DNA from 2 places in the Variovorax sp. GW821-FHT10D07 genome. Region 1 is predicted to be linked to the other one. Evidence: predicted binding sites of a transcription regulator. Region 1 holds the regulator's gene; the other holds the start of a gene.
The links. Region 1 encodes sigma-54, which starts transcription at its own class of promoters, with help from an activator protein. Its sites were predicted from a motif close to TGGCANGNAANCTGCTTT; they were not measured.

Region 1 (5,828 bases):
GGTGATCGAGTTCTTCTCGTACAACTGCCCGCATTGCAACGACTTCGAGCCCGCGCTCGAGGCCTGGGCCAAGGGCCAGCCCAAGGACGTGGTGCTGCGCCGCGTGCCGGTGCCCTTCGTGGGCAACGACGTCGAAGCCAAGCAGCGCCTGTACTACGCGCTCGAGGCGCTGGGCAAGGTCGACGAGTACCAGCCCAAGGTCTTCAACGCGATCCACGCCCAGCGCCAGAACGTGAACGGCGACGCCAACATCGTGGCCTGGGCCGAGAAGAACGGCCTCGACGGCGCGAAGTTCAAGGAGCTGTTCACCTCCTTCGGCGTGGCGAGCAAGGCCAAGCGCGCCTCGCAACTGACCGAGGCCTACAAGGTGGCCGGCGTGCCCGCGCTGGCCGTGGCCGGCCGCTGGTACGTGGACGGCGAACTCGCCGGCAACATGAACAAGGCCTTGGCCGTGACCAACTATCTGATCGGCGAAGCCCGCAAGGGTTGACAAGGTGTGAATAAACCTACTGCGCGCCCCGATCTCGCACCTGCGGTCCTCACCGTACAGAGTACGGCTCCGGTCCTCGGCGCGACCTCGGGGCGCTCGCTACGGTTTCTTCACACCTTGTAGCCGCTCCGCCGCCGGGAGGCCGGAATCCCTTCGAGGGTTCCGGGGCGGCCGGGCCGTCATCCGGCCGGTCGGCAGAACGCGGGGCGATCCCGCGGGGTGCCGTGCCCGGGTTCGCCGCCCCGGGGCTTTTTCATCCGCGCGCATGGGTCTGGCGCGATGGGCCGCATACAATGCAGAGCAAGTTTCGTGCCTCTATGACATCGCACTCTCACCCCACCTCCTCCCTTCGCCGCACCGGTCGCCTCGTGCTGGCCGCGCTGCTGCTGGCCGGCTCCGCCGCCGCCGCCCTGGCCGAAACGGCCGACCGGACCAAGCCGATGAACATCGAATCCGATTCGATGCGCTACGACGATCTCAAGCAGACCAGCGTCTTCACCGGCAACGTGGTGGTCACAAAGGGCACCATCATCATCCGCGGCGCGCGCATCGACGTGCGCCAGGACCCCGAGGGCTACCAGTACGGCGTGGTCACCGCGGCGCCCGGCAAGCTCGCCTATTACAAGCAGAAGCGCAACGGCAACGGCGACGAGTGGATCGAGGGCGAGTCCGAGGTCATCGAGTACGACAGCCGGGCCGACAACGTCAAGTTCATCCGCCGCGCCGTCATGCGTCGCCTGGTCGGCGCCACGCCCAACGACGAGAGCAGCGGCGCGCTGATCGTCTACGACCAGAGCAACGACACCTACACCGTCAACGGCTCGACCGTGCCGCCCAACGCCGGCGTGTCGGCGCCGGGTGGCGGCGGCCGCGTCAAGGCCATCCTCACGCCGAAGTCGGCCGCGCCCGCCGCACCGGGTGCGCCCGGCGCCGCGGCGCCGGCCACGCGCCGTCCCGCGGCCCCGGCGCCCACGCCGGCACCGGGCGCCGGACTGCGCTCCACCACCACGCTGAGCGGCGAAGGGGAAGAACGCAAGTGATCGAAGCCGCCGGAACCCAGGAAGCCAACGGCGTGCCGGGCAGCCGCCTCGTCGCGCGCGGCCTGCAGAAGAGCTATGGCAGCCGCAAGGTGGTCAAGGACGTCTCGCTCGACGTGCAGAAGGGCGAAGTGGTCGGACTGCTCGGGCCCAACGGCGCCGGCAAGACCACCTCGTTCTACATGATCGTCGGGCTGGTGCGCGCCGACGCGGGCGAGATCTCCATCGACGGCGAGCCGATCGCCCACATGCCGATCCACCGCCGCGCGCGCATGGGCCTGAGCTACCTGCCGCAGGAAGCCTCGATCTTCCGCAAGCTCACGGTCGAGGAGAACGTGCGCGCGGTGCTCGAGTTGCAGCGCGAGCCCGATGCCAACGGCCGGCCGCAGGCGCTGTCGAAGCAGCGCATGGAAGAGCGCCTGTCGGAGCTGCTGGCCGACCTGCGCGTCGACCACCTGCGCGATTCGCCCGCGCTCGCGCTGTCGGGCGGCGAACGCCGCCGCGTCGAGATCGCGCGCGCGCTGGCCACCCAGCCGCGCTTCATCCTGCTCGACGAACCCTTCGCCGGCATCGACCCGATCGCGGTGATCGAGATCCAGCGCATCATCAGCTTCCTGAAGGAACGCGGCATCGGCGTGCTGATCACCGACCACAACGTGCGCGAGACGCTGGGCATCTGCGACCACGCCTTCATCATCAGCGACGGCCATGTGCTGGCACAGGGCACGCCCTCGGAGATCGTCGACAACGCCGAAGTGCGCCGGGTCTACCTGGGCGAGCACTTCCGGATGTGATGACCCTCGTGCAAGTCATTTCCTGAGGGCATGAAACAAGGCTTGTCGCTGCGCGTTTCGCAGCATCTCGCGCTGACGCCTCAGCTGCAGCAGTCGATCCGGCTGCTGCAGCTCTCCACGCTCGAACTGAGCCAGGAGGTCGAGCAGATGCTCGACGAGAACCCCTTCCTCGAGCGCACCGCCGAGGAAGCCGCGCGCGAGGAGTTCGGCCTCGACGCCGCCGACACGCCCGCGCCGCGCGAGGACACCGAGCGCGAAGCCGAGAGCGACTACGCGAGCGCCGCGCCCTCGACCTCGAGCAGTTCCACCGAGACCACCTCGTCGTCCGAGGCCGAGCCGGCCCTCGACTCGCCCGAGCGCGAGCCCGACTGGGAAGGCGACGGCACCGTCGACATGGCGCCCGACGACAGCGAATGGGGCAGCGACGCGCCCGCGCGCAACAACAGCAGCACCGGCGACGACGAGCGCGCCGATGCCACCGAGCTCGCGCGCAGCCAGGAATCGCTGCAGTCCTTCCTGCACCGCCAGGCGCTGAGCCTGCGGCTCAACGAGAACGACAGCGCCGCGCTGCGCTTCTTGATCGAGTCGCTCAACGACGACGGCTACCTCGAGGATTCGCTGCCGGCGCTGGCCTCGGGCCTCGCGGGCGACGACAACGACCAGTTCGACGAGCTGGTGCACCACTTCCAGGTCGCGCTGGGCTTGCTGCAGAGCCTGGAGCCCGCGGGCGTGGGTGCGCGCGACCTCGGCGAATGCCTCGCGATCCAGCTGCGCGCGCTGGCCGACGAAGACGAGACCGAGGACGAGGAGCTGGTGCGCAAGACCGCGCTCGCCATCTGCAAGCAGCCGATGGAGCTGCTCGCGCGGCGCGACTTCAAGCGCCTGGCCACGCTCACGCGCACCAACGAGGAGCTGGTGCGCTCGGCGCTGCAGATCATCGCGCGGCTCGAACCCAAGCCGGGCCGCCGCTTCGTCGACGTCGAGCGCAACATCGTCATTCCCGACGTGATCGTCACCAAGACCGGCCGCGGCACCAACGTGAAGTTCCGCGTCATGCTCAACCCCGAGGTGATGCCGCGGCTGCGCGTGCACGACATCTACGCCGGCGCGCTCAAGTCGCACAAGGGCGAGGGCAGCCAGGCGCTGTCGCAGCGGCTGCAGGAGGCGCGCTGGTTCATCAAGAACATCCAGCAGCGCTTCGACACCATCCTGCGCGTGAGCAACGCCATCGTCGAGCGGCAGAAGAGCTACTTCGTGCACGGCGAACTCGCGATGCGCCCGCTGGTGCTGCGCGAGATCGCCGACGAGCTCGGACTGCACGAGTCCACCATCTCGCGCGTGACCACCGCGAAGTACATGTCCACGCCCTTCGGCACGGTCGAGCTCAAGTACTTCTTCGGCTCGGCGCTGGGCACCGAGACCGGCGGCAATGCCTCGAGCACCGCGGTGCGCGCGCTGATCAAGCAATTCGTCGGTTCGGAGAGCGTGAAGAAGCCGCTGTCGGACAGCCAGATCTCCGAGATGCTCAAGGAGCAGGGCATCGAGTGCGCGCGCCGCACCGTCGCCAAGTACCGCGAGGCGCTGCGCATCGCGCCCGCCAACCTGCGCAAGGCCCTGTAGAAAGCCCCCGATGGCCCGACGCCTGCTGTCGCGCTGTGGGCCCTGGGTGTTTGCCATCGCGGCCGCGCTGCTGGCCGCCGGTTGCGCCACCTTGCCCGACGAGGCCCCGCGCGCGCCTACCAAGGCCATCGCCGTGTCGAAGGACACCGCGCTCGGGCGCATCGCGCTGGCCGCGCAGCCCGACCCCGACCTCAGCGGCTTCCGCCTCATGCCCGGTGGCGACTTCGCCTTCGACACCCGCATCCAGCTCGCGCGCCGGGCCCAGCGCACGCTCGACGTCCAGTACTACCAGATCGAGAACGACGAGACCGGCCGCTACCTGCTGCGCACCCTGCGCGATGCCGCGCAGCGCGGCGTGCGGGTGCGCGTGCTGATGGACGACCTCTACACCGCGGGCGAGGACGAGCTGCTGCGCGGCTTCGCGGCCACGCCCAATGTCGAGCTGCGCCTGTTCAACCCCTTCCCGGCCGGCCGCGGCAGCCTGCTCGCGCGCTTCACGGCCTCGCTGTTCGACTTCAGCCGCGTCAACCGGCGCATGCACAACAAGCTGTTCATCGCCGACGGCGCGATGGCCGTGGCGGGCGGGCGCAACATCGGCAACCAGTACTTCCGGCGCACCGCGGGCGAGAACTTCATCGACCTCGATACCTTCGTGACGGGCGCGCTGATCCCGCGCCTGGGCAGCCTGTTCGACCAGTACTGGAACAGCCCCTACGTGCGGCCCGTCGAGTCGGTGGTGGCGAGCGCGCTGCCACCGGACGAACTGCGGCGCCGCTTCGAGGTCGCCACCGGCCCCGACACCACGCCGCCGCCGCCGAAGCCCGCGCCCAACGACCTGCTGGGCTACGGCCCGATCGCCGAGGACCTCGACGCCGGCCGGCTCGGCCTGATCTGGACCACGGCCGAGGCCTATGCCGATTCGCCCGACCGCGTGATCGGCAAGACCGCCTCGTATGGCGGCGTGCCGCTGCTCGACGTCGACAGCGTGCGCTACAACGTGGTCGAGCAGATGCGCCGCGCGCGCAGCGAGGTGACCATCGTCTCGCCCTACCTGATCCCGGGCGCCGCGGGGCTCGAGGTGATGAACGAAATCCGCCGACGCCAGGTGAGGATCAGCGTGGTGACCAACTCGCTCGCCGCCACCGACGAGCCGCTGGTGCACACCGCCTACCGCCGCTACCGGCCCGAGATGCTGCGCCTGGGCGCCGAACTCTACGAACTCAGCACCAACCGCACCCGCCGCAGCGTGCGGCTGGGCCTGTTCGGCACCTCGGTCGGCCGGCTGCATGCCAAGTCGGCGGTGATCGACCAGCGCATCCTGTTCGTCGGCTCGATGAATTTCGACCCGCGCTCCGAGGTCCACAACACCGAGATCGGCCTGTTCATCCGCAGCCCCGAGATGGCGCAGCAGGCGCTGAAGCTGCTCGAGGTGCTCAAGCAGCAGGGCGCCTACAGGCTGCGTTTCGCCGAAGGCAGCGACTCGCGCCTGGAGTGGGTCAGCGAGGAGGCCGGCAAGACCACGGTGCTGAGCGAGGAGCCCGACTCGGGCTTCTGGGATCGCACCATGCTCGAGCTGCTGGCGCCGCTGACGCCGGAGAGCCTGCTCTAGGCGGTTTGGGCGGCTTTCGCAAACCGTCGGTTTCCGTTCCGCAAACCTCGGCCTGTCATGCTGTGGTGCCCCTGCGAGCAGGGGGCCCGAACACCACCGACAGGAGCACGCGCATGAAATGGATCCACTACACCGCGCCCGGCGCGGCCGCCAGCAGCTATGGCGTGCTGGAGGACGATCGCGTCCGCGCGGTGAACGGCAGCCCCTTCGGCGGCCACGATTTCACGGGCGCCGTGCATCGCCTGGCCGACGTGAGGATCGAGGTGCCGCTGCTGCCG
Region 2 (5,828 bases), on a different contig from region 1:
CAACCTCTCGCAGCCCGACGACGAGCGCGAGGTCTTCACGCACAAGGTCAAGGGCCTGTGGCCCACCAAGGACGACTTCAAGCGCATGACGCCCGCGGTGCTGCGCGGCACGGCCCTCGGCTCGGCCCTGGGCATCCTGCCGGGCGGCGGCGCGCTGCTGGCGGCCTTCGCGGCCTATGCGCTCGAGAAGAAGATCAAGATGCGCCCGGGCGAAGTGCCCTTCGGCAAGGGCAACATCCGCGGCGTGGCCTCGCCCGAGTCGGCCAACAACGCCGGCGCGCAGACCTCCTTCATTCCGCTGCTGACGCTGGGCATTCCGCCCAACGCCGTGATGGCGCTGATGGTGGGCGCGATGACGATCCACAACATCCAGCCCGGTCCGCAGGTGATGACCAGCAACCCTGAGCTGTTCTGGGGCCTGATCGCCTCGATGTGGATCGGCAACGCGATGCTGATCATCCTGAACCTGCCGCTGATCGGCATGTGGATCAAGCTGCTGACGGTGCCCTACAAGTTCCTGTTCCCGGCGATCGTGCTGTTCTGCGCCATCGGCGTGTACTCGACCAACAACAACACCTTCGACGTCTGGATGGTCGCGATCTTCGGCTTCGTCGGCTACCTGTTCCTCAAGCTGCGCACCGAACCGGCCCCGCTGCTGCTGGGCTTCATCCTCGGGCCGATGATGGAAGAGAACCTGCGGCGCGCGCTGCTGCTGTCGCGCGGCGCCTGGAGCGTGTTCGTCACGCGGCCGCTGTCGGCGGGCCTGCTGGTGGCCGCGGCGCTGCTGCTGGGCATCGTGCTGCTGCCGGCCGTGAAGTCCAAGCGCGAGGAAGCCTTCGTCGAGGATTGAGCGCCACCGCGCTGCTCGACTGAGCAAGAGGCCCCGGTGTTCGCCCCGGGGCCTTTTTCATTTGAGGAAGGCGTCGTACGCGGTCTTGAGGATCAGCGCGCTGACCACGACCATGAACACGATCCGCACGAAGCCCGCGCCGTGCCTGAGCGCCACGCGCGTGCCGATCAGGCTGCCGGCCACGTTGGCGACCGCCATCGCCAGCCCGTAGTGCCACCAGACGTGGCCCTTGAGCGCGAGCAGCAGCAGCGCCGCGCCGTTGGTGAGCACGTTGATGACCTTGGCCGAGGCCGATGCGTTGAGGAAGTCGTAGCCCATCCAGCGCACGAACAGGAACACCAGGAAGCTGCCCGTGCCGGGACCGAAGAAGCCGTCGTAGACGCCGATGCCCAGGCCGATGCTGCAGGCCGCGAGCGTCTCGGCGCGGCCGGTGAAGCGCGGCGCGTGGTGGCGGCCCATGTCCTTGCGCGCCAGGGTATAGAGCAGCACCGCCAGCAGGATCGCCGGCAGCGCGCGGCGCAGGAAATCGCCCGGGAACTGGGTGACGCCCCAGGCGCCGGCCAGCGCGCCGCAGAAACCGGCCAGCGCGGCCGGCCACAGCGCGCCCCAGCGCATCTGCACACGCTGGCTGAACTGCGCCGCCGAAGCGGCCGTGCCCCAGATCGACGCGCTCTTGTTGGTGCCCAGCAACGTGGCCGGCGGCGCGCCGGGGAAGGCGGCGAACAGCGCCGGCACCAGGATCAATCCACCCCCACCCACGATCGCATCCACGAACCCCGCGAGCAGCGAGGCCGCGGTCATCAGCCACATTTCCATGGCCGCGATTGTCGCATCGGGATCGCTATCGAAAGAGTAGCTACAGACGTCGACACAGCCGACTCTCTACCCGCTTTTCAAGGCAAGGAATCGGGGCGCCGATGCGAAAGCGACAGGCAAAAAAAAGCGCCGACCAGCGGCGCTTTTCAATCTGTGAACCAGGCTCTCGAATGTAGCCTTTTGGATGATTGTTCTTGTCGATCGGGAATTTGTCTCCTCGGCCCTCGGCAGCACGAGCAGGGCCCGTTCGCGAGTGGCTGGACTTTAGGGGGTGCACCGCCGCAGTGCATTGGGAATTACCCGCTTTGCCTTACTTTCGCGCACGGCGTAGCAAACCAAAGTGTTTCATGCGGTTAACGATGGTGGCACGACTTGTGCACAGAGTCCGGACCACCACTCCAATAAGAGACCGCCGCCATGGCCCTGGTACCGCAAGCCTCCATCAGCGCCGCGGACACCGCGTGGATGATGACCTCCACGGTGCTGGTGCTGCTGATGACGCTGCCGGGCATCGCCCTCTTCTATGCCGGCATGGTGCGGCGCAAGAACGTGCTCGCCACCATGGCCTGCGTGGTCGCCATCGCCGCGGTGGTGTCGCTGACCTGGTTCGCGCTCGGCTACTCGCTGGCCTTCACGCCCGGCTGGCCCTGGCTCGGCGGCACCGGGCGCTTCTGGTTCGCGGGTTTCGATTACCTGAAGGACGCCGGCACGCTGGCCGTGAGCCACGTGGCGCCCAACGTGCCCGAGACGGTCTACGCGATGTTCCAGCTGAGCTTCGCGATCATCACCACCGCGCTGGTGCTCGGCGCCTTCGTCGAGCGCATGCGCTTCTCGGCCGTGCTGTGGTTCGCGCTGCTGTGGAGCGTGCTGGTCTATGCGCCGATCGCGCACTGGGTCTGGGAGCCCGGCGGCTGGCTCGCGCAGATGGGCGCGCTCGACTTCGCGGGCGGCTCGGTGGTGCACGTCAATGCGGGCGTGGCGGGGCTGGTCTGCGCCTACGCGCTGGGCCCGCGCCGCGGCTATGGCCGCGAGCCCTTCGAGCCCTACAACCTGGCCTTCACCATGGCCGGCGCCAGCCTGCTGTGGGTGGGCTGGTTCGGCTTCAATGCGGGCTCGGCAGTGGCGGCCGACGGACGCGCGGGCCTCGCGATGCTGGTCACGCACGTGGCGGCCGCCGCGGGCGCCGCGAGCTGGATGATCGCCGAGTGGACGGTGCGCCGCAGCCCCTCGCTGCTGGGCCTGTGCTCGGGCCTGGTCGCGGGGCTGGTGGCGATCACGCCGGCCGCGGGCTTCGTCACGCCGCCCTCGGCGCTGGCCATCGGCGCCATCGCCGGCCTGGCCTGCTACTGGGGCGCCACCGGCCTCAAGCGCCTGCTGGGCGCGGACGATTCGCTCGACGTGTTCGGCGTGCACGGCATCGGCGGCATCGTGGGCGCGCTGCTCACGGGCGTGTTCGCCGACAAGGCCATCTCGGGCGCCAGCGGCAACGTGCTGACGCAGGCGATCGCGGTCGGCGGCGTGGCGGTCTACAGCGCGGCCGGCACCGCGATCGTGCTGTTCCTGGTGCGCGTGCTGGTGGGGCTGCGCGTCGATCCCGACAGCGAGGTGCAGGGGCTCGACCTGGCCCAGCACCGCGAACACATCGGAGGCTGAACCGCGATGGATGGCCACGTCCTGTCCGAGAGCGAGCGCATCGCGCTCGCGGCGCGCCTGCACGTGGCCCTGCGCCGCAAGCACGGCCGCGTGACCGACACCGAGTGGATGGCCGTCAATGCCGAGTACGCCACCGAGATGGTGCGCTTCGCGCGCGCGCATGCGGCCGAGACCCACGACGACGAGCTCGCCGCCATCGCGCTGCGGCTGGAGCAGGCGATGGAACCGCTGGCACGCGCCGCGCGGCTCGAGGCCGCGGCGCGGCTGCCCGACGGCAGCGGGCGGCAGCCGCCGCCCAAGTACATCGGCGGCCTGCGCTAGGCGCTCTTCGCGAGCGCGGTATCGCGGATCGCCTGCAGCGTGGTCGACGGCGTGATCGCCTCCGGATCGAGCACGCAGTGCAGGATCGCGGGCTTGCCGCTGGCCCGCGCGCGCGCCAGCGCGGGGCCGAACTCGGCGGTGCTCGTGACGCGCTCGCCGTGGCCGCCGAACACCTCGGCATAGCCGCGGAAGTCCGGGTTCTTCAGCTGCGTGGCGCTGATGCGGCCCGGGTAGTGGCGCTCCTGGTGCATGCGGATGGTGCCGTACATGGCGTTGTCGAGCAGCACCACGAGGATCGGCAACCCGTACTGCACCGCGGTCGCGAACTCCTGGCCGTGCATCAGGAAGTCGCCGTCGCCCGCGAACACCACCACCTCGCGCTGCGGCCACAGCCGCTTCGCGCCGACCCCGGCCGGCAGTCCGTAGCCCATCGAGCCGCTGGTGGGCGCGAGCTGGCTCGCGAAGGCGCGGAACGGCCAGAAGCGGTGCACCCAGGTCGCGAAGTTGCCCGCGCCGTTGCAGAAGATGGTGTCGTGCGGCAGCACCTCGCGCAGGTGCTGCATCACCTCGCCCATCTGCAGCGGACCCGGCACGCGGATCGGCGCCGGATCGCTCCAGCGCAGGAACTCCTCGCGCGCTTCGGCAGTGCGCGACTTCCAGGCCGGCGCCTGCGCCGGCTTCAGCCCGGCCACCGCCTCGGCGAAGGCACGCGGCGTGGCATGGATGCCCAGCGCGGGCCGATAGAGCTTGCCGAGTTCGTCGGCATCGGCATGCACGTGCACCAGCGCCTGCGCGGGCTGCGGAATGGCCAGCAGCTCGTAGCCCTGCGACGGCACCTCCGACAGCCGGCCGCCGACCAGCAGCACCAGGTCGGCCTCGCGGATGCGCTGCAGCATGCGCGGATTGGCGCCCAGCCCCAGGTCGCCCGCGTAGCAGGGATGCTCGGCCGACAGCAGCATCTGGCGCCGGAACGAGCAGTACACGGGCAGCGAGTGGGCCTCGGCGAACTGCGCGAACTGCTGCGTGGCCTCGGCCGACCAGCGGCTGCCGCCGAGCACCACCACGGGCCGCTCGGCCTGCGCGAGGCGCTGCTGCAACTCGGCGAGTTGCGCCGCGCCCGGATGGGTTTCGGTCACGGCGTAGGGCAGCGCATCGGCCACCGCGGCGGCCTCGGTCAGCATGTCCTCGGGCAGCGCGATCACCACCGGGCCGGGCCGGCCCGAGGTCGCCACGTGGAAGGCGCGCGACACCAGTTCGGGCACGCGCGCGGGGTCGTCGATCTGCACCACCCACTTGGCCATGGTGCCGAACACCGCGCCGTAGTCGAGCTCCTGGAAGGCCTCGCGCCCCAGCGCCTCGCGCGCCACCTGGCCCACGAACAACAGCAGCGGCGTCGAGTCCTGGTGCGCGATGTGCACGCCGGCCGAGGCATTGGTCGCGCCCGGGCCGCGCGTGACGAAGCACACGCCGGGCCGGCCGGTGAGCTTGCCCTGGGCCTCGGCCATCATGGTGGCGCCGCCTTCCTGGCGACAGACGGTGACGGCGATGGCCGCGTCGTGCAGCGCGTCGAGCACCGCGAGGAAGCTTTCGCCGGGAACGCAGAACAACTGCTCGACGCCGTGCAGGACGAGCTGGTCGACCAGGAGCTGGCCGCCGGTGCGGGAGGTGGGGGTCACGAGAGGGCTCCGATGCGAGGGAGAAGAAAGAAGGACGGAATCATTCGAGCGCCGCGCAGGCCGCCGCGATGCGCGCGCAGGCCTCCTCGAGCTGCGCCATCGAGGTCGCGTACGAGATGCGGAAATAAGGCGCGAGCCCGAACACGCTGCCCGGCACCACCGCCACCTCGAAGTCCTCGAGCAGGTAGCGGCAGAAGTCCGCGTCGCTGGCCAGCAGCGCGCCGCGGCGCGTGCGCCGGCCCAGCAGGCCCTCGCAGCGCGCGAAGGTATAGAACGCGCCCTCGGGCCGCGGGCAATGCAGGCCGTCGACGCGGTTCAGCGCGGCCACCACGAAGTCGCGCCGGCGCTGGAAGTCGTCGCGCCGCTCGGCCACGATCTGCTGCGGCCCGGTCAGCGCCTCGATCGCCGCGGCCTGGCTCACCGACGACGGGCACGAGGTGGTCTGGCTCTGCACCACGGCCATCGCCGCGATCAGCGCGCGCGGCCCGGCGCCGTAGCCCACGCGCCAGCCG

Region 2: the regulator sigma-54 is predicted to act here: its motif matches at 2,030-2,047, upstream of AC07PU_RS37160 (ammonium transporter).

What each region holds. Positions count from the first base shown of each region.
Region 1 covers NZ_JBWKMZ010000022.1:49,309-55,136, forward strand. The annotation lists gene AC07PU_RS38645 (thiol:disulfide interchange protein DsbA/DsbL) at 1-490, shown strand, start outside; gene lptA (lipopolysaccharide transport periplasmic protein LptA) at 808-1,530, shown strand; gene lptB (LPS export ABC transporter ATP-binding protein) at 1,527-2,321, shown strand; gene AC07PU_RS38660 (RNA polymerase factor sigma-54) at 2,352-3,941, shown strand; gene AC07PU_RS38665 (phospholipase D family protein) at 3,952-5,550, shown strand; gene AC07PU_RS38670 (fumarylacetoacetate hydrolase family protein) at 5,664-5,828, shown strand, end outside.
Region 2 covers NZ_JBWKMZ010000019.1:106,107-111,934, reverse strand. The annotation lists gene AC07PU_RS37170 (tripartite tricarboxylate transporter permease) at 1-850, shown strand, start outside; gene AC07PU_RS37165 (sulfite exporter TauE/SafE family protein) at 908-1,666, opposite strand; gene AC07PU_RS37160 (ammonium transporter) at 2,084-3,319, shown strand; gene AC07PU_RS37155 (hypothetical protein) at 3,326-3,640, shown strand; gene AC07PU_RS37150 (thiamine pyrophosphate-binding protein) at 3,637-5,316, opposite strand; gene AC07PU_RS37145 (pyridoxal phosphate-dependent aminotransferase) at 5,357-5,828, opposite strand, start outside.